Sphingobium yanoikuyae: one gene and its partner. The protein of the gene in region 1 binds, or shares a complex with, the protein of each later gene. Links are inferred from orthologs where the notes say so. Each region holds a gene or a part of one and is shown on either strand. Other genes may lie near its edges.

Region 1 (8,857 bases):
AGCGCCTGGCTGCCGGCGAAGATATGCCAGCCGCGCCAGTCCGCGCCGCCATCGATCATGGCACGCGCCAGCGCGGCCGCGCGATCGGCATCAATGCCGAACGGCTTGGCCCCGCCGCCCATGCGCATGCCGGACCCTTTGAGGTCGAAATCCGGGTTCACCCGCACGGCCAGGCGCGGCACCTTCCCCAGACGCTCCGCCACGGTCAGCGCGCGCGCGCCCTCCCCCTCGGACTCCAGGTTGATGGTGATGCCGGCATGGATGGCGGCTTCCAGTTCGTCATTGCGCTTGCCCGGCCCGGCAAAGCTGATCCGTGCCGGGTCCATGCCGGCCTCCAGCGCCATCGCCAGTTCCCCGCCCGAGGCGATGTCGAACCCGTCGACCAGCCCCGCCATGCGCGAGAGCAGCGGCGCATAGGGATTGGCCTTGATCGCATAATGAAGATCGATCTTCTTGGGGATCGCCTCGCGGAAGCGACGCACCTGCGCCTCGATGATGCCCATGTCATAGACGAACAGCGGCGTGTCGCCCGCTTCGTCGACCAGGCTCGCCGCGCCGCAGCCGCCAATCAGCAGCATGCCTTCTTCCTCGGCGAACCAGGCGGGAATGGGGCCCATGGGCTTCATGACGCATACTCCTTGGCCAGCGCGACTCGATCGATCTTGCCATTGGGGTTACGCGGGAACTGTGCAAGCACTAGCGTCTCGCGCGGCTGCATGAAATTGGGCAGTTCGGCCTTCAGATGGGCGGCAACAGCCGCGACAACATCAGGATCGGCAGCGCGCAGCAGCAGCAACACCGCCTGTCCCAGCCGCTCATCCCTGACACCGAGGGCAACAGCCTCCGCCACGCCGGGAACGGCGACCGCCGCCTCCTCGATCTCGGTCGGGCTGATGCGATTGCCGGCCGACTTGATCATCGCATCGTCGCGGCCGACGAAATAGAGCAGGCCATCCGCGTCGCGGCGGACGGTGTCGCCGGACCATACGGCCGTGCCGCCATGGCGCGAGGCGGATGGCGCCGGCTTGAAGCGCTCGGCGGTGCGCGCCGCATCCTGCCAATAGCCCTGCGCCACCAGCGGCCCGGCATGGACCAGTTCGCCCGGCTCTTCATCGTCGGCCAGCGTGCCGTCGGGGCGGACCACCAATATCTCGGCAAAGGGAATGGCAGACCCCATCGAATCCGGGTGACTGTCGACCAGAGCAGGCGACAAATAGGTGGAGCGGAAGGCTTCCGTCAGGCCATACATGGGATAGAGATCGGCCTGCGGGAACAGCGACCGCAGCCGCGCGACCAGCGGCCGGGTCAGCGCCCCGCCGCTATTGGTCAGGCGCCGGAGCTTGGTCGCGATCTCCGTCGGCCAGTCCAGTTCGGTGAGTTGCACCCAGAGCGGCGGCACTCCGGCCAGGGTGGTGATGTCCCAGCGATCGACCGCCTTCACCACGTCGCGCGGGGTCAGATAATCGAGCGGACAGGCGCAGCCGCCCGCATACCAGGTGGAAAGCAGCTGGTTCTGGCCATAGTCGAAGCTGAAGGGCAGCACGCACAGCGTCCGGTCCTCCGGCGCCAGCTCCAGATAATGGGCCACCGACACCGCGCCGAGCCAGAGATTGGCGTGGCTGAGCATCACCCCCTTGGGCCGGCCGGTCGATCCGCTGGTGTAGAGGATGGCGGCCAGAGCATCGCGCGCGGCATCGGACGGCGGCAATGCCGCGCCGCCGCTCATCCCCGCCGCCGCATCATCCTCGCGATGGAGATGGCAGCCAGCCGGGACGTCGCCGGGGGCCAGCGTCGACAGGCGGCTGGCCGTGCCGATCAGCAGCGCCGCGCCGCTATCGGCCAGGATATGAGCGACCTGCGCATGTTTGAGCAGCGGATTGATGGGGACATGGACAAGCCCCGCGCGCGGCGCGGCGAGCGGCATCAGCGCCGCGACCGGCCCCTTGGCCACCCAGCTGGCCACCCGCGCGCCGGGCGCGAGGCCAAAGCCCGCCAGCCATCCGGCGAGGCGACCAAGTGCCTGTTCCAGTTCGGCATAGTCCTGCGCGCCCGACCGCCCCGCCAGCGCCGGCCGTTCCGGATCGCCACGCAGCAGCAGATGGTCTATCGGCTGCACATCGGCATCGTCGATTGGCGCCTTGGAAGCCAACAGGGGGTCGCTTAACGTCATGTCCAGAATTAGGTCCTAAGGGCAGCTAAGGTGCCGGGAGATAATAGGTTGCTGGTCCCAAGGGAATATCGGACGCTGTCGGAAGTGCGGTCGGCGATCGGCGGCCGGATGGACCGCGTCCATATCGACAGCCTGTTCGACCGGCTGGACTGGTTTGAAACATTGCACCCCCTTTGCCTTGGCGACACCCCGCTCAGGGTGTTCCAACAGACAGAGGACGCCTGCGAGGCCTGGTTGTTCCTTCTCGCGCCCTCGGCTCGTCGCCTAACTGCCCTTGCCAATTGGTATAGTTTCGCCTGGAGCCCGATTTTCCTGGGCGCGCCGGACGCGCGGCAACAGGCCCGGCAGCTGGAAAATATCGCCCGCCATCTGCTGCGCGAACAGGCGCAGATCAACCTCTATCCGCTTGCCCTGCCCGGCCCGCTGATCGGCGCCTTTCGCCGCGCCGGCTGGTTCGCGGTGCAGCGGCCGATGGGCGGCCGATATCTGCTGCACGTCGATGGCCGGGATTTCGCAACCTATTGGGCGCAGCGCCCCGGCCGGCTGCGCAACCAGGTGCGGCGCAAGGCCCGGCAGGGCCGTTATGACCTCAGCATCCATGACAAGCTGACCGACGCGCTGTGGCAGGATTATGTCGATGTGCAGGCGCATAGCTGGAAGGCGCCCGAGCCTGGCCTCGACTTCCTGCGCGTCCTGGCGCAGCGGGAAAGCGATGCCGGCACCTTGCGGCTGGGCTTTGCCCGGCTGGACGGCCGCGCCGTGGCGACCCAATTATGGACGGTGGAGCATGGCACGGCGCTGATCCACAAGCTGGCCCATGACAGCGCCCAGGACGAAGGATCGCCCGGCACCTTGCTGAGCCATGCGATGTTCGCCCATGCCATCGACCAGGACCGGGTCGCGACGATCGATTATGGCACCGGTGACAATGACTATAAGCGCGAATGGATGGACGAGCGCATTCCCCTCCATCAGATCGACCTGTTCAATCCGCGTCGCGCATCCAGCTGGATTCCCGCCGCGCGCACCTGCATTTCCGCGCTTGTCGGATAGGCGGCGAGCCATTAGATAGCCGCCATCATGCGGGCGCAAACCACTCAGCCGGTCGACCGGACAGACGATATCGAAACCCTGGTGCGGGCGCTTCTGCGCGACGTGCTGAGCCTGTCGCAGGAGCGGGCCGATGCGTTCGACGCCGACACGCCGCTGTTCGGCGCCCTGCCCGAACTGGACTCGATGGCCGTCGCCGGCCTGCTCACCGAGATGGAAGATCGCTTCGACATCCTGATCGAGGATGAGGATATCGACGGCGACACGTTCGAGACTTTCGGCACGCTGGTCGCCTTCCTGCGCGCCAAGCTGGGCTGAAAGCCGCCTTTTCTCCAAAAAATTCGGGCTGAGCCGTTTCCGGCCCAGCCCTTTTTCTTACGCTTCGACCAGTTGCTCGAAGTCGGCTTCGGCGAGGAAGCGTTCGACGTCGAGGGCGGCCATGCAGCCCATGCCGGCTGCGGTCACTGCCTGGCGATAGATCTTGTCGGTCACGTCACCGGCCGCGAAGACGCCGGGAATGGCGGTGTGGGTCGTGCCCTTCTCTACCACGATATAGCCTTCATCGAGCGGCAGCTTGCCGTCGAACAATTCGGTCGCGGGGTGGTGGCCGATCGCGACGAAGCCGCCATCGGTCGGCACATGCGACTTCTCGCCGGTGACGGTGTCGATCAGGTCGACGCCAACCAGACCTTCGGGCGTACCACCGCCGACGAACTTATCGACCGCCTTGTTCCACAGCACCTTGATGTTGGGATGGGCGTGCAGGCGCTGCTGCAGGATCTTTTCCGCGCGCAGCGAATCGCGGCGGTGGATCAGGGTCACGTCATGGCTGTGGTTGGTGAGGTAAAGCGCTTCCTCAACCGCGGTGTTGCCGCCGCCGATGACCACGACCTTCTTGCCGCGATAGAAGAAGCCGTCGCAGGTGGCGCAGGCGCTGACGCCCTTGCCCTGCAGATGCTCCTCGCCCTCGACGCCCAGCCACTTGGCCTGGGCGCCGGTGCAGATGACCAGCGTGTCGGCGACATAGAGAGTGCCGCTGTCGCCCTTCAGCTTGAAGGGCCGTTCGGACAGGTCGACGTCGACGATCTGGTCATACATCATCTGCGCGCCGACATGTTCGGCCTGGGCCTGCATCTGCTCCATCAGCCACGGCCCCTGGATCACATCCTTGAAGCCCGGATAATTTTCGACGTCGGTGGTGATGGTCAGCTGGCCGCCCGGCTGCATGCCCTGCACGACGATCGGCGCCAGGCCCGCGCGCGCGCCATAGATGGCGGCGGACAGGCCGGCCGGGCCGGAACCGAGAATGAGCATGCGGGTGGAGTGGGTGGCGGTCATCGATAATTCCAGCTGCGATTCGTGTGGCCGCCAGAGATAGGCCCTGCCAGCCCCCGCGCAAGCAGGAGTTGGGCAGGAGATTTGCTTGGGACGACCAAAGCTTGAACCGCAGCATCGCCGAGGCGTTACACAAGCCGCGTTGTCTTATGATCCGCAATATATCACAAATGACGGGTGGAGATGGAATGGGAGAGACGGAGCATGGCGACATTCGTGCTGGTGCATGGCGGGGGACATGGCGGCTGGTGCTATCAGAAGGTCGCCCGGCGACTGCGCGCGGCGGGGCGTGAGGTGCATTGCCCGACGCTGACGGGCCTTGGCGAGCGCGCCCATCTGCTCAACGCCGACATCGATCTCGACACGCATATCCAGGATGTGGTGGCGCTGATGACGTTCGAGGGGCTGGAGGATGTCATCCTGGTCGGCCACAGCTATGGCGGGATGGTGATTACCGGTGTCGCCGATCGCGTGGCCGAGCGCATCCGCGAACTGGTCTATCTGGATGCCGCCCATCCCAGGGGCGGCGAATCCCTAGAGATATTGGCGCCAGCCCAGATGGAGCCGACCCGCGCCATGGGCCGCACCGTCGACGGGATCGAACTGGTGATGTGGCCCTTCCCCGGCATGGCGGGCTTCTTCGGCATCACCGATCCGGCCGATGTCGCCTGGACCGAGGCGCGGCTGACGCCGCATCCGTGGAAATGTTTCGGCCAGCCGCTACGGCTGGAAAATGGCGACGCGGCGTTTCGCCTGCCGCGCACCAATATCAATTGCACCCATGCGTTGCAGAACAGCCCGGACGAGGCCCGCGCCCGCCAACTGGAAGGCCATCGCAATTTCGAGATCGACACCGGCCATGACCTGATGATCACCGAGCCGGAGGCGGTCGCGACCATGTTGCTGGAGGTGGCGGGCTAGGCCCCCTCCCCTTAATCGAGGACGTTGGGCAGATCCTCGAACCCCTTGCGCAGGGCGGCGGACCAGCCCTGCGAGATCATGGCGAATTCCTCATTGTCCGCCTCGATCCGGGTGCGGACGCGGAAGTCGAACGTGTCGGTCTCGATCACGGTGAGGTCGAGCGGCATGCCGACCGACAGGTTGGACCGCAGGGTCGAGTCCATCGACACCAGCACCGCCTTGGTCGCATCCTCCAGGCTCGTCTCGCGCTGGATGATGCGGTCGAGGATCGGCTTGCCATATTTATGCTCGCCGATCTGAAAGAAGGGCGTGTCCTCGGTCGCCTCGATGAAATTGCCGGCCGAATAGATGAGATAGAGGCGCGGCTTGCCGCCCTTGCGCTGGCCCGCGATCATGATCGAGGCGCTGGCGGCCGATCCGTCCATGGCGATGCTCTCGCGGTAGCGGCCCTGCATGGTGCGCATCGCGTCACCCACCAGCTGCGCCGCGCGGTGCATCGTGTCGCAATTGAGGATGGTTTCGACCTCCGGGTCGCTCTCCGCCTCGCGGATCGCGCGCGACAGCATCGTCTTCACCCCCTGGGTGATCGACAGATTGCCCGAACAGAGCAAGGTGATCGCCCGTTCACCTTCGACATGATAGGTGAAGCTTTTCCGGAAGCGGGCAATATTGTCCATGCCCGCATTGGTCCGGGTGTCCGACAGCATGACCAGCCCCTGATCCACGCGTACCGCCACACAATAGGTCATCGCCCCGAAGTCCTGCTTATCTCTACCCTAGGAGCGGGGCGTGGGCGTGCTCTGCTGTTGCTGGCGTTGCAATTGCCGTTCCTCGACTCCGTCTTCCGCCTGCGCGATCCGGACATCGGCGTCAATGCTGATATCGCCCGCGACCGTAACGGAGCCCCGTATCGGGGCAGCTTCGTCGGCATCCAGACCACTGGCCAGGCGCAGATAGCGTTCAGTGACGCAGACCCGGTTGGACGGATCGAAGCCGACCCAGCCCAGCCCCGGCACCAGCGCTTCGGCCCAGCCATGGGTTTCGTGCAGCAGATCGCCCTCGGCCGCGAGCAGATAGCCCGAGACATAGCGGGCCGGCACCCCCAGCAGGCGCGCACCGGCGAGGAAGATCTGGGCGTGATCCTGGCACACGCCAGCACCCAAAGCAAAAGCCTGCGCCGCGGTCGTGTCGGCGCCGGTCACGCCCGGCCGATACTGAACGGCATCGCTGATCGCGGCCGAGAGGGCATGGAGCTGCGCCAGCGGCCCGTCGCCCTCGGGAAGAGCCGCGACCATGGCGCGGATCGCATCCGACGCCCTGGTCAGCGGGGTGTCGCGCAGGAAATAGCGGGCATCGACCCGGCATTGCGGCAGGCCGCCAATGCCATGCGTCTCGCGCGTTTCGACCAGCCCCTCGGCAACGATCACCGCCTCGTTCAGGCTGTCATGGCGGACCCACACCGCCTCCATCTCGCCATAGCTGTTAGGACGGAAATTGGTCAGCGCCTCGCCATTTATGCTGACCTGCCAGTCATGGACCTTCTGGCCCGGCGTATCGACCGGCACCAGCTTCAGCCGCATGGCGACGCGGCCGGCCGAGGCGGGATAGCCATAGACGGTCTGGTGACGGACGAGCAATTTCATGGCGCGCTTCCCCTCCCCCTTCAGCCGAAATGATAGGTTTCGGCGATTTCGACGCCGAGCCGGTTGCTCATCATCAGGCTGTACTGCACCGTTTCATGCAGGCCGCGGCGGAAAATCTCGCCGGCGTCCAGTTCCTCCAATTCACTCACCAGCTGCTTCACCGTGTCATGACAGGTGCCGCGCGCATTGTGCCAGCCGGCCAGCCGGTTGAGCCGATAGGCGAGCTGATCGCAGCAATAGGCGACGCTGCGCGGAAACAGCCGGTTGAGCATCAGGAAATCGGTGATCTGCCAGGGCGTATAGGTGCCGCCATAGACATGATGATAGGCGCGCGCGCCCGACAGCGCATAAAGCACCGAGGTCCATTGATAATGGTCGCGATTGCCGCCGATCACCTCGGTTTCGGGCAGCAGCACATAATATTTCACATCGAGCAGCCGCAGCGTCATCTGCGCCCGCTCCAGCGCCGATCCGCAGCGCAGGAAATCATGGCCTTCATTGCGCAGCTGGCCCGAATGGGCCGCGCCGCGGAAGGTCATGACGCGGGTCTTCACCCAGTCGATCAGCGCCGGCAGCTGCGCCTTGGCCTCGGCCACGTCATAGCTGTCGAGCTTGCGCCAGCCGTCGTTCAGCGCCTCCCACATATCCTGGGTCAGCATGGTGCGCGCCGACTTGGCGTTGGCGCGGGCCTTGAGCAGGCAGGAGCGGATCGAGCTGGGATTGTCGGCGTCCAGCATCAGGAAGGACACGACATCGCTTTCCGTCACCGGCACGCCGTCGGGGAATTGATGACCGGCGCCGGTCGCGCGCACGACCGATCGCCATTCGTCGCGATGATGCGCGCCCGGCAGGATCGCCATGCGCTGTCCCATCGACAACAGCCGGGCGGTGGCTTCGGCGCGCTCCATATAGCGCGCCATCCAGAAGAGATTTTCGGCGGTCCGGCTCAGCATGTCTTGGCTCTTTTCACCGTGGGGGCCGGCGTCGTTGCGCCCGGCCCGGCATCATCAGGGGCAATCGGAAGGAAGGAAGCGGTCGCGCCCATCAGTCCTGCAACACCCAGGTATCCTTGACCCCGCCGCCCTGGCTGGAATTGACCACCAGCGACCCTTCGGTCAGCGCCACGCGGGTGAGACCACCAGGGACCAGCCGCAATTGCTTGCCGACCAGGCAATAGGGGCGGAAATCGGCATGGCGGCCGACGACACTGGCCGGGCCGAGCGTCGGCACGGTCGACAGGTCGAGCGTCGGCTGGGCGATGAACTCGCCGGGATTGGCCTTGATCCGCTCGGCATAGGCCTCGACCTCGGCCTTGCTCGCCTTGGGGCCGATCAGCATGCCATAGCCGCCCGAACCATGGACTTCCTTGGCCACCAGTTCGTGCAGATGCTCCAGCACATAGGCCATTTCGTCGGGCTTGGAGCATTGCCAGGTCTGGATATTGTCGAGGATCGGCTCCTCACCCAGATAGAAGCGGATCATTTCCGGCACATAGATGTAGACCGCCTTGTCGTCGGCGATGCCCGATCCGGGCGCCGACGCCAGCGTCACGCCGCCATTGCGATAGACACTGAAGATGCCGGGGACGCCGAGCAGGCTGTCGGGCCGGAAAACCAGCGGGTCGATATATTCGTCGTCGATGCGGCGATAGATGACATCGACCGCCTTTGGACCGAGCGTCGTCTTCATCCAGACCCGGTCATTGTCGACGAACAGGTCGGCCGGCTCGACCAGTTCC
Region 2 (8,990 bases), 700 kb from region 1 along the record:
TCACCGGTGCGCATTTCGGCGATCTCGCCGCGATGCAGGACGATGCCACCGATCATCTGGACGTCGAAGTGACGCATGCCGAGCACGCGGACCGAGGCTTCACGAACGGTCGCAAAGGCTTCGGGCAGCAGGCCGTCCAGCGTTTCGCCATTGGCCAGGCGCTCACGGAAGCGCGCCGTCTGGTTCACCAGTTCATCATCGCTCATCGCCTGGATCGTCGGTTCGAAGGCGGCGATCTGGTCGATGACCTTGCCCAGCGATTTCACATAACGTTCGTTGGACGATCCGAAGATAGACTTGGCGAGTGCGCCGAACATGCAAATTCCTGACAATGAGGGGGCCATGGGTCCAACGGACACATGGGCAGATATGCGCCGCGATTTAGGCACGGCACAGCCGATAGTCAATCAATGCGACGGACTGTCGCACGGCTGTAACGGCTTTGCCCGATGCGGTTTTGCCGCAGCCGCGCCGTCCTGCCGTCGTGCAGGCGCGACGCGCCGCCGAAAATATTTTGCGTTTGGGCGCACGCCGCCGCAAGAGCGCCACGACAACAAGGGTCGCAAACAGGGTGTATCGTTCCATTTCCATGGCGCCGTCGCGCCGATTGCGCCTGCCTCTGGCGGCGCTGCTGGTTAGCGCATTGACCGGCTGGTTCCTGATCGCCGCGATTGCCGCACCCTTCGATCATGACGAAAGCCAATATGTCGCAGGCGCCTATTTCAGCGGCCATGCGGTCATGTTTCGCGACTTTCTCTATCTTCAGCCGCCGCTGCACGCATGGGTGCTGGCACCGCTGAGCCTATTGGCATCGGGCCATATGGTACTGGCGATGCGCCTTGCCACCGCCGTCATGGCACTCGCGACGCTTGCGCTCATCTGGGCGGCCCAGCGTGCGGCAGACATATCCCGCTCCAGCGCTACCCTGGCCATGTTACTGATGGCGGCGACAGCCGCGTTCCAGTTCAGCGGCTCCGTTGTCCGGAACGATATGCTGCCGACCCTACTGGCCTCCGCCGCCATGCTGCTGACCTTGCTTGGCCTGCGCCATCGCTCGGACAGCCACTGGCTTGGGGCCGGCATGCTGTTTGGCCTTGCGATCACGACAAAGCTCAATTTCGCTCCGCTCGGCGCGACCGTCGGCCTGTTCGTCATCGCCAGCGGCGGCCGGCACGCTGTTCGCGCCGCCCTGTTCCTGGCACTCGGCGCGCTGCTGGGCATGGTCCCCATGGTCATTGCCTGGGCATCCGGGCCGGACGGCTTTCTCTACGGCATCCTGACCTATGGCGTGACCGCGCCCCACGCCTGGTATGCCGCCAACGGCGCCGCGCAGGAGCTGGCGACGGCGGAAAAGCTGCGCGACCTTGTCAAATATCTCTGGAAGGGGCCGGCGCTTGTCGCCTTGCTGCTGCTCATCGCCAACTGGATCGCGACCCGTGGCCGCACGCGCTCATCCGGGCGTCGGCTGGCGATCTGGATGAGTGCCGGCGCGCTGATCGGGGCCGCGCTGCCGACCCCTACGCAATTGCAATATCTGATGCCGCTGCTGCCGCCGCTCGCCCTTGCCCTCGGCTATCTGCTCGACGATGCCCGTCACTGGTGGCCGCTGCGGCGCAAGGCGATGCTGGCGCTGCTCTGCCTGGCAGCGATCCCCGGTCTCATTCCCTCGATCCGGGATCTGGCAACGGCCGCCCGTACCGGATCGCCGCTATTGGCTGCACAGGCCAATGCCCATTGGCTGGGCATGACGGTGCGCGCCGCAGGCGGCGCCGATATCCTCACCCTCTCCCCGCATCTCGCAATCGACAGCGGCCTGGCGCTCGATCCGCGCCTTGCAACCGGCCCGTTCGTCTATCGCACCGGTTGGACGCTCCGCCCCGAGCAGGCGCGCCGGCTCCATGCGCTGACGCCTGCCTCCCTGCCAGGCCTGGATCGCGCCATGCCGGCGGCAATCCTTACCGGCTATGAAAATGGCACACGGAAATTGCCGCTGCGGCCCGACGACAGCCTGGAAAATTATGCCCGTCGCCATGGCTATCGCATGCTCCCGATGCCCGATGGCGTCGGGCGCCTCTATCTGCGGGACTAGCGCCCGATCGGGCCATTGACGCAAAGGGGGATTTCGCTCATGCCGCGCCCCATGACCGACCGTTCCCCCCTCGCCCCCGCCGCCTTTCCCGCCCTGCCCGCCATTGCCGGCGTGACGCTGCGTGTCGCCAAGGCGCGATACAAGAATTGGGACCGGTGCGACCTCACCTATGTCGAGCTGGACGCAGGCACGGCGGTCGCCGGCGTGACGACGCAGAGCAAATGCCCCTCGCCCGAGGTCGAATGGTGCCGGGACGCTATCCCGATGGGCCAGGCCCGCGCCGTCGTCGTCAATGCCGGCAACGCCAACGCCTTCACTGGCCATCGCGGCCGCGCCGCCGTGGAGGCGATCGCGGCCAAGGTCGCCAATCACCTGTCCTGCCAGCCCTCCAATATTTTCGTCTCCTCGACCGGCGTGATCGGCGTGCCGCTGCCGATCGACAAGGCCGAGGCAGGCCTCGAAGCCGCCTTCACCGCCGCGCCCTGCGGCTGGGAGGATGCGGCGAACACCATCGGCACCACCGACACCTATGCCAAGGGCGCCCATGTTTCGGCGATGATCGGCGACACTCGCGTCGACCTGGTCGGCATCATCAAGGGATCGGGCATGATCGCGCCCGACATGGCGACGATGCTCGGCTATATCTTTACCGACGCCGCGATCGATCCGGCGCTGCTGCAGCAGATGCTGTCAGCTGCCAACAAGCGGACCTTCTCCTGTATCACCGTCGACAGCGACACCTCGACCAGCGACACGGTGCTGGCCTTCGCCACCGGCAAGGCCGGCAACGCCCCGCTCGCGTCGATGGAAGATGCTGGCGCCGACGCCTTCGCCGCCGCGCTCTCCGACCTCTGCCGCCAACTCGCCCATCTGGTCGTGCGCGACGGCGAAGGCGCCAGCAAGTTCATCGAAATCACGGTCGAGGGCGCCGAAAGCGACGCCAGCGCCCATCGCATTGCCCTCTCCATCGCCAATTCGCCGCTGGTGAAGACCGCGATCGCGGGCGAGGACGCCAATTGGGGTCGCGTCGTCATGGCCGTCGGCAAGGCGGGCGAACCGGCCGAGCGCGACAAGCTGGCGATCCGCTTCGGCGCGACGCAGGTCGCCGCCGGCGGCCTGGCGCTGGACGGCTATGACGAGGCGCCGGTGGCCGCCCATCTCAAGGGCCAGGATATCGTCATCGGCGTCGATATCGGCCTGGGCGAAGGCCGCGCCACGGTGTGGACCTGCGACCTGACGCACGGCTATATCTCGATCAACGCGGATTATCGCAGCTAAGGGGACCGGCGCATGATGGTGGAACTGCATGATCCCGTCGTCGCGCTGATGCGGCAGGTGGGGCGCGACATCGTCATGCCCCGCTACCAGAATCTGGCGGCGGAAGAGATTAGCGAGAAGGCGGCGAACGACTTCGTCACCATCGCCGACAAGGAAAGCGAAATCCGGCTGGCCGAAGGGCTGACGTCGATCCTGCCCGAAGCCGGGGTCATCGGCGAAGAGGCCTGCGCAGCCGACCCGTCGATCCTCGACCGCGCCGGCGACGGCCTCAACTGGATTATCGATCCGATCGACGGCACGGGCAATTTCGCGTCGGGCAAGCCGCCCTTCGGCATCATGATCGCGCTGGCCGACAATGGCGCCACTTTGGCCGGCTGGATCCTCGATCCACTGACCGGGCGGCTATGCCATGCGACCCTGGGCGGCGGCAGCCATGTCGATGGCGAACGGATCATGGCGAAGGAAAGTAGCGGCGACCTGCCGATCGCTGCCATTTCCACCATCTTCATGGAGGCGGCGGAACGGGCCGAGATGGAGCGCAAGTCGCAGGCCATTTTCACCATGGTGGACATTCCCCGCTGCGCGGCGGAGCAATATCCCCGGCTGGTGCTGGGCCAGAATGACGTGTCGATCTTCGCGCGCGTGCTGCCCTGGGACCATGCGGCCGGCACCCTGTTCGTCAATGAGGCAGGGGGCTGCTGCCAGCGGCTCGACGGCAGCGCCTATCGGGTCGGTGAACAGCGTCGGGGCCTGATGGGCGCGTCCTCGCCGCGCCTGTGGGATCTGGCGGCCAAGACCTATTATGCCTGACCGAAGGAAGACCGACTATGCTGACGATCTGGGGCCGCCTCAATTCGCATAATGTGAAGAAGGTCGCCTGGTTCGCGCAGGAAATCGGCCTGCCCTTCGTCCGCCATGATGTCGGCATGGAACATGGCATGTCCGACGCCTATCTGGCGATGAACCCCAACCGGCTGATCCCGACGATCGAGGATGGCGATGTCATACTGTGGGAGTCGAACGCGATCCTGCGCTATCTCGCCCATCGCTATGCGCCGGAGGAGATCTATCCTGCCGACCCGGCATTGCGGGCGCAGGGCGACAAATGGATGGACTGGCAATTCAGCTTTGCCGATGCCCAGCGCGACGCCTTCATCCAGTTGGTGCGACGCCAAGATGGACAGCGAAATTTACAGGTCATCGAGCAATCGGCGCAGGCGTCGGGCGCGGCGATGGCGATCCTCGACCGGGCGCTGGCGGATCAAGAATGGCTTTCGGGTGTCAATTTCGGTGTCGCGGATGTGCCTATGGGCGTCTACGCCCATACCTATTTCACGCTCGAAATACCGCGGCCCGCCCTGCCGCATCTGCGCGCCTGGTATGACCGGCTGCGCGAAAAGCCGGCCTATGCCGAACTGGTGATGATCCCGCTCAGCTAATAAAAAGGGACGGCAGCCCGGCTGCCGTCCCTTTTTTAGATTTACCAGCGACTTAGAGGACGCTTTCGATCCAGCCCTTGAGCGCGCTCTTGGGTGCGGCGCCGACCTTGGTCGCGGCGACTTCGCCATTCTTGAACAGGATCATCGTCGGGATGCCGCGCACGCCATATTGGCCCGGCGCATCGGGATTTTCGTCGATGTTGATCTTGGCGATCGTGACCTTGTCGGCCAGTTCCTCGCTAATCTCTTCCAGAGCCGGGCCGATCATCTTGCACGGGCCGCACCATTCGGCCCAGAAGTCGACAAGGACGGGCTTGTCGGCGTCGATCACGTCCTGCTTGAAGCTGACATCGGTAACTGCCTTGGTGGCCATAACTGCAAACTCCTTAAGTTGGTCGATATCTAGGATGGCTGCGCCCGCTGCTCAACGGGTCACAGCAGCAAATATTGCTGCGTGGGCGAAAAGCCCGGCTTGTAGGGCGCCAGTTGGGCAGCCGGCAGCGCGATGAGCCGCGCCGCGCTGGTATAGAGCAGGGCCGCCTCCACCGTGCGGCCCGGGAAGATCACTTCCAGCGCCGCGACATAGGCCGCCATCTGCCGGACATGGGCGACCGGCACTTCCTCCGCATCGCGCGGCGTCATCCGCCCGGTCTTGAAATCGACCAGCTGGACCCGGTCCGCCTCGACCCGCAGCCGGTCGACGGTGCCGGCAATCACCGCTTCGCCCACCACCGCGGCGATCGGCGCCTCGGCGAGCGCGCCCGGCGCAAACAGGGCGGCGAAATGCGGATCCTCGATAACCCGCAGTGCATGGTCGATCACGTCCCGGCGCAGTGCGGCATCTCCCGCCACCTGCTGTTCCAGCCAGCGTTCGGCGCCCTCGCGCCGCCGCTCGGCCGGCAGGTCGGGCAGGCGCTGGAACAGGGCATGAAGCCAGCGACCGCGTTCGGCCGCCTGGCGCATCGCAGCCGTCGGCGGCGGGTTGGGGACATCATCCTCGACCGGCGCGGACGGCGCCAGCGGCCGGGGCGGACGCTGTTCCGCCGGCGCCTGCGCGCGCAGCCACTCCGGCTCGACCACCACGGGCTTGTCTTCGGCGCTTTCGGGCTGCACGGCCTTGGGCGTCAGCACCTCGGCCCCGCGCCAGCGCCGGCGGGCGCCCCAGAGCGGATCGGCCTCCCAATCACAGCCCATGTCGACCATCGCCGCATCGACCGCGCCATACCAGCTTTGCGCCTTCACCTCGCCCTTCGCCCTTGGCCCGAGCGATCCGGCAACGATCAGTTTCTCCTCGGCACGGGTCAGCGCGACATAGAGAAGGCGCCAATGCTCCTCCCGCTCGATTGCCGCGGCATCGGCCGCGACGTCGCCGATCGGCCCCAGTCGCTCGCCCTTGCGCGGGGCCAGGATCGGCAGGCCGTTCCATTCAAGCGAATCCATGCGGTTGCCGGCGTCGGGATCAAGACAGGCATCGGCGAGGATCACGATCGGCGCCTGCAATCCCTTGGCGCCATGCACGGTCAGCAACCGCAGCGCATCGCCTTGCGCCGCCGCATCGCGGACGATTTCGACTTCGCCGCGATCGAACCAGTCGATGAAACGCTGGAGCGAGGGATGGTCGTCCGCCTCGAAACCTAGCGCGGCGTTCAGCAATTCCTCGATCGGGTCGGCCGCTTCCGCGCCCAGCCGCTCGATCAGCCGGCGGCGCCCGTCCATCGGGCCGGACAGGATCGCCTCCAGATAGCGATAGGGGGTGGTGAAATCCGCCTGCCCCAGCAATTGGCGCAGCGGCAGCAATTGCGCATCATCCAGCCGCTGGAGCAGATGACGCCACAGGCCACCCTTGCGCCCGATCGCCCGCTGCATCAGCTCGTCCTGGGTCCAGCCGATCAGCGGCGACACCAGCAGGGCGGCAAGGTTCAGGTCATCGTCGGGCTGCGTGGCAAAGCGCAGCGCGGCGAGCAGGTCACGGACCGCCAGCGGCGCATTGAGGCGCAGGCGGTCGATGCCGGCAACCGCCACCTTCTCTTCATACAGGCGCGCGACGATCAGCCGGGCCAGTTCGCTGCGGCGGCGGACCAGGATCATGATGTCGCCAGGGCGGACCGGGCGGCCCCGTGCCTCCAGCATCATCTTGTCGTCGATCCATTGCCGGATCTGGCGCGCGATCTTGCCGGCCAGTTCCCGTTCCTGATCGGCGACCCAATCCTCCTCGCCCTCCACCTCGTCGGCCAGGCCCGCAATCGTCGGCTTCCACAGCAGCACCTCGCCGGGATGGCGATTGGCGCTGATATGCCGCACTTCGCCCTCGGTCAGGCCCAGCGACTGCGCCCGCAAGGTGGCGATCGTCCGGTCTACCAGATCCAGCACCGGCGGCGTCGAGCGGAAGCTGCGATCGAGCGATAGGTCGTGGAAGGCATGGCCGGCCATGTCGGCATGGCGGGAAAAGACCATCTGCGCGGCGGCGAAGGCCTGCGGGCTGGTCCCCTGAAAACCGAAGATCGCCTGCTTGAAATCGCCCACGGTGAAGATGGTCCGAACCTTGTCGGCCTTGGCACCGTCACCGGCGAAGAACTCGGCCGCCAGCGCGCCGACGATCGCCCATTGATGGACGTTTGTGTCCTGCGCCTCGTCGACCAGGATGTGGTCGATCCGCTGGTCCAGCTTGTAGCGGATCCATTCGGCGATCCCCTCCTTCTGGAGCAGGGACGCTGTGCGCGCGATCAGGTCGTCGAAATCGACAGCGCCGGCGAGCCGCTTGGCTTCATCATAGGCGCGGGCATAGGCACGGCCGGCATGGAGCGCGCGGGCCAGCAGGGCGGCATAGTCCGCCTGGAGCTTGACCCCGATCAGTTCGGCGCAGCGGGCATGAAGCCGCGCCGTTGCCTCGCCATAGCCGTCGATCGGCGGTACCCAGCCCTTGGCGGAGATGAGATCGCCATCCGCCTTGGCCCAAGCGCTGTGCAAGTCGGTCAGGGTTGCGGCACGCGCGGCGGGATCGCGGCCGCGCCAGGCGGCGATCCGGTCGCAGCGCTCCAGTGCCCGCCCCGTGCCCCAGTCGGCATTGGCCTGCGCCACCCAGGCGAGGCTGCGCATGTCGAACATGGCGTCGCTGCACTGTTCCGCCACCCAGGCGTCGATATCGCCTTCGGGCAAGCCCAGTTCGCGCGCCAGCCAGGGACCGATATCGCCGGGTAGCTCTGTCAGTGCGGAGAGGCGCGCGGCACAGCGCAGCAGGAAAGTCTCGGCCGCCCCCTCTCCCAGTCGCAGGCTCAAAGCCTGCAACGCGTCGATCAGGTCGCCATCGCCCAGTTCCTCGGCGCGGATGACCATGTCGGCCAGCGTCTGGCGGGCCAGCACACCCTGTTCGCGTGCGTCGAGCGGACGAAAGCCGGGGGCGAGATCCGCCTCCAGCGGGAAGGAGGCGAGCAATTGCTGACAGAAGCCATGGATGGTCTGGATGCGCAGGCCGCCACCGGTCGATTCCAGCACTTCGGCGAACAGGCGGCGGGCGCGGTCGCGCGCTTCCGGTCCGCTCTCTTCGCCCAGCGCTTCCAGATCGTTGAACAGATCGCGTTCCTCGGCCTGCACCCAGGTGGCGAGCCGATCATGGATGCGGTCGGCCATTTCCGCCGCGCCAGCCTTGGTAAAGGTCAGGCAGAGGATATTTTCCGGCCGCACACCCTGCAGCAGCAGGCGGAAGACACGCGCGGTCAGCACATGGGTCTTGCCGGTGCCGGCGGAGGCCGACAGCCAGACATGGGCGTCGGGCGCAGCGGCCAGCGCCTGCGCGCCGGCCAGCGGTTGCAAAGGGCTGGAGCCTTTAGCCATCGTCGCGCCCATACCATTCCTCCAGCCGCATCAGTTGGTCATAATCACCATAATTGGCCACTTCCGGATTGACCTGCGCGGCGAAGGGCGCAGCGCCGGTCAGCCAGGTTTCGGCCGCGTCGCGGAACTGGTCGTAGACGAAGGCGGTGAAATCGGCGGTGACCACCTTGTCGCGCTTGCCCATCGGATCGACCGGGCTCTCGCGATAGCCAAAGGCGTCGCCCTTCTTGGCGAGCGACCAATATTCGAAACTGCCCGCCACCCGCGCGCCGGCCACGCCGGGAAAGGCGCCATCGGCGGATTCCGCGATCAGGCCGAGCAGGCCCAATTGCAGCGCATAGCCGCCGCGCACC

What was found.
Region 2: the proteins of trxB (region 1) and trxA are in contact, whole or in part, in a crystal structure (PDB 1F6M), measured with the Escherichia coli proteins. The link is inferred for Sphingobium yanoikuyae from one-to-one orthologs.

What each region holds. Positions count from the first base shown.
Region 1 is NZ_CP139979.1:1,411,615-1,420,471, reverse strand. Bases 2,578-5,323 are described here. They hold trxB (thioredoxin-disulfide reductase), read right to left. Parts: upstream 4,559-5,323; coding sequence 3,596-4,558; downstream 2,578-3,595. Other genes in these bases: U0025_RS06555 (alpha/beta fold hydrolase), read left to right, coding at 4,760-5,323; U0025_RS06565 (acyl carrier protein), read left to right, coding at 3,251-3,538; U0025_RS06570 (GNAT family N-acetyltransferase), read left to right, coding at 2,578-3,223. Also shown: U0025_RS06580 (pyridoxal-dependent decarboxylase, exosortase A system-associated), read right to left, coding at 1-626; U0025_RS06575 (acyl-CoA ligase (AMP-forming), exosortase A system-associated), read right to left, coding at 623-2,170; more of U0025_RS06570, read left to right, coding at 2,219-2,577; more of U0025_RS06555, read left to right, coding at 5,324-5,476; U0025_RS06550 (hypothetical protein), read right to left, coding at 5,488-6,225; U0025_RS06545 (transglutaminase family protein), read right to left, coding at 6,253-7,119; U0025_RS06540 (alpha-E domain-containing protein), read right to left, coding at 7,140-8,072; U0025_RS06535 (circularly permuted type 2 ATP-grasp protein), read right to left, coding at 8,164-8,857.
Region 2 is NZ_CP139979.1:2,108,577-2,117,566, forward strand. The notes cover bases 3,533-6,411. They hold trxA (thioredoxin TrxA), read right to left. Parts: upstream 5,207-6,411; coding sequence 4,859-5,206; downstream 3,533-4,858. Other genes in these bases: U0025_RS09710 (inositol monophosphatase family protein), read left to right, coding at 3,533-4,177; U0025_RS09715 (glutathione S-transferase family protein), read left to right, coding at 4,195-4,806; addA (double-strand break repair helicase AddA), read right to left, coding at 5,239-6,411. Also shown: preprotein translocase subunit SecA, read right to left, coding at 1-317; U0025_RS09700 (glycosyltransferase family 39 protein), read left to right, coding at 572-2,089; bifunctional glutamate N-acetyltransferase/amino-acid acetyltransferase ArgJ, read left to right, coding at 2,141-3,367; more of U0025_RS09710, read left to right, coding at 3,380-3,532; more of addA, read right to left, coding at 6,412-8,649; double-strand break repair protein AddB, read right to left, coding at 8,630-8,990. UniProt on the Escherichia coli protein: Participates in various redox reactions through the reversible oxidation of its active center dithiol to a disulfide and catalyzes dithiol-disulfide exchange reactions.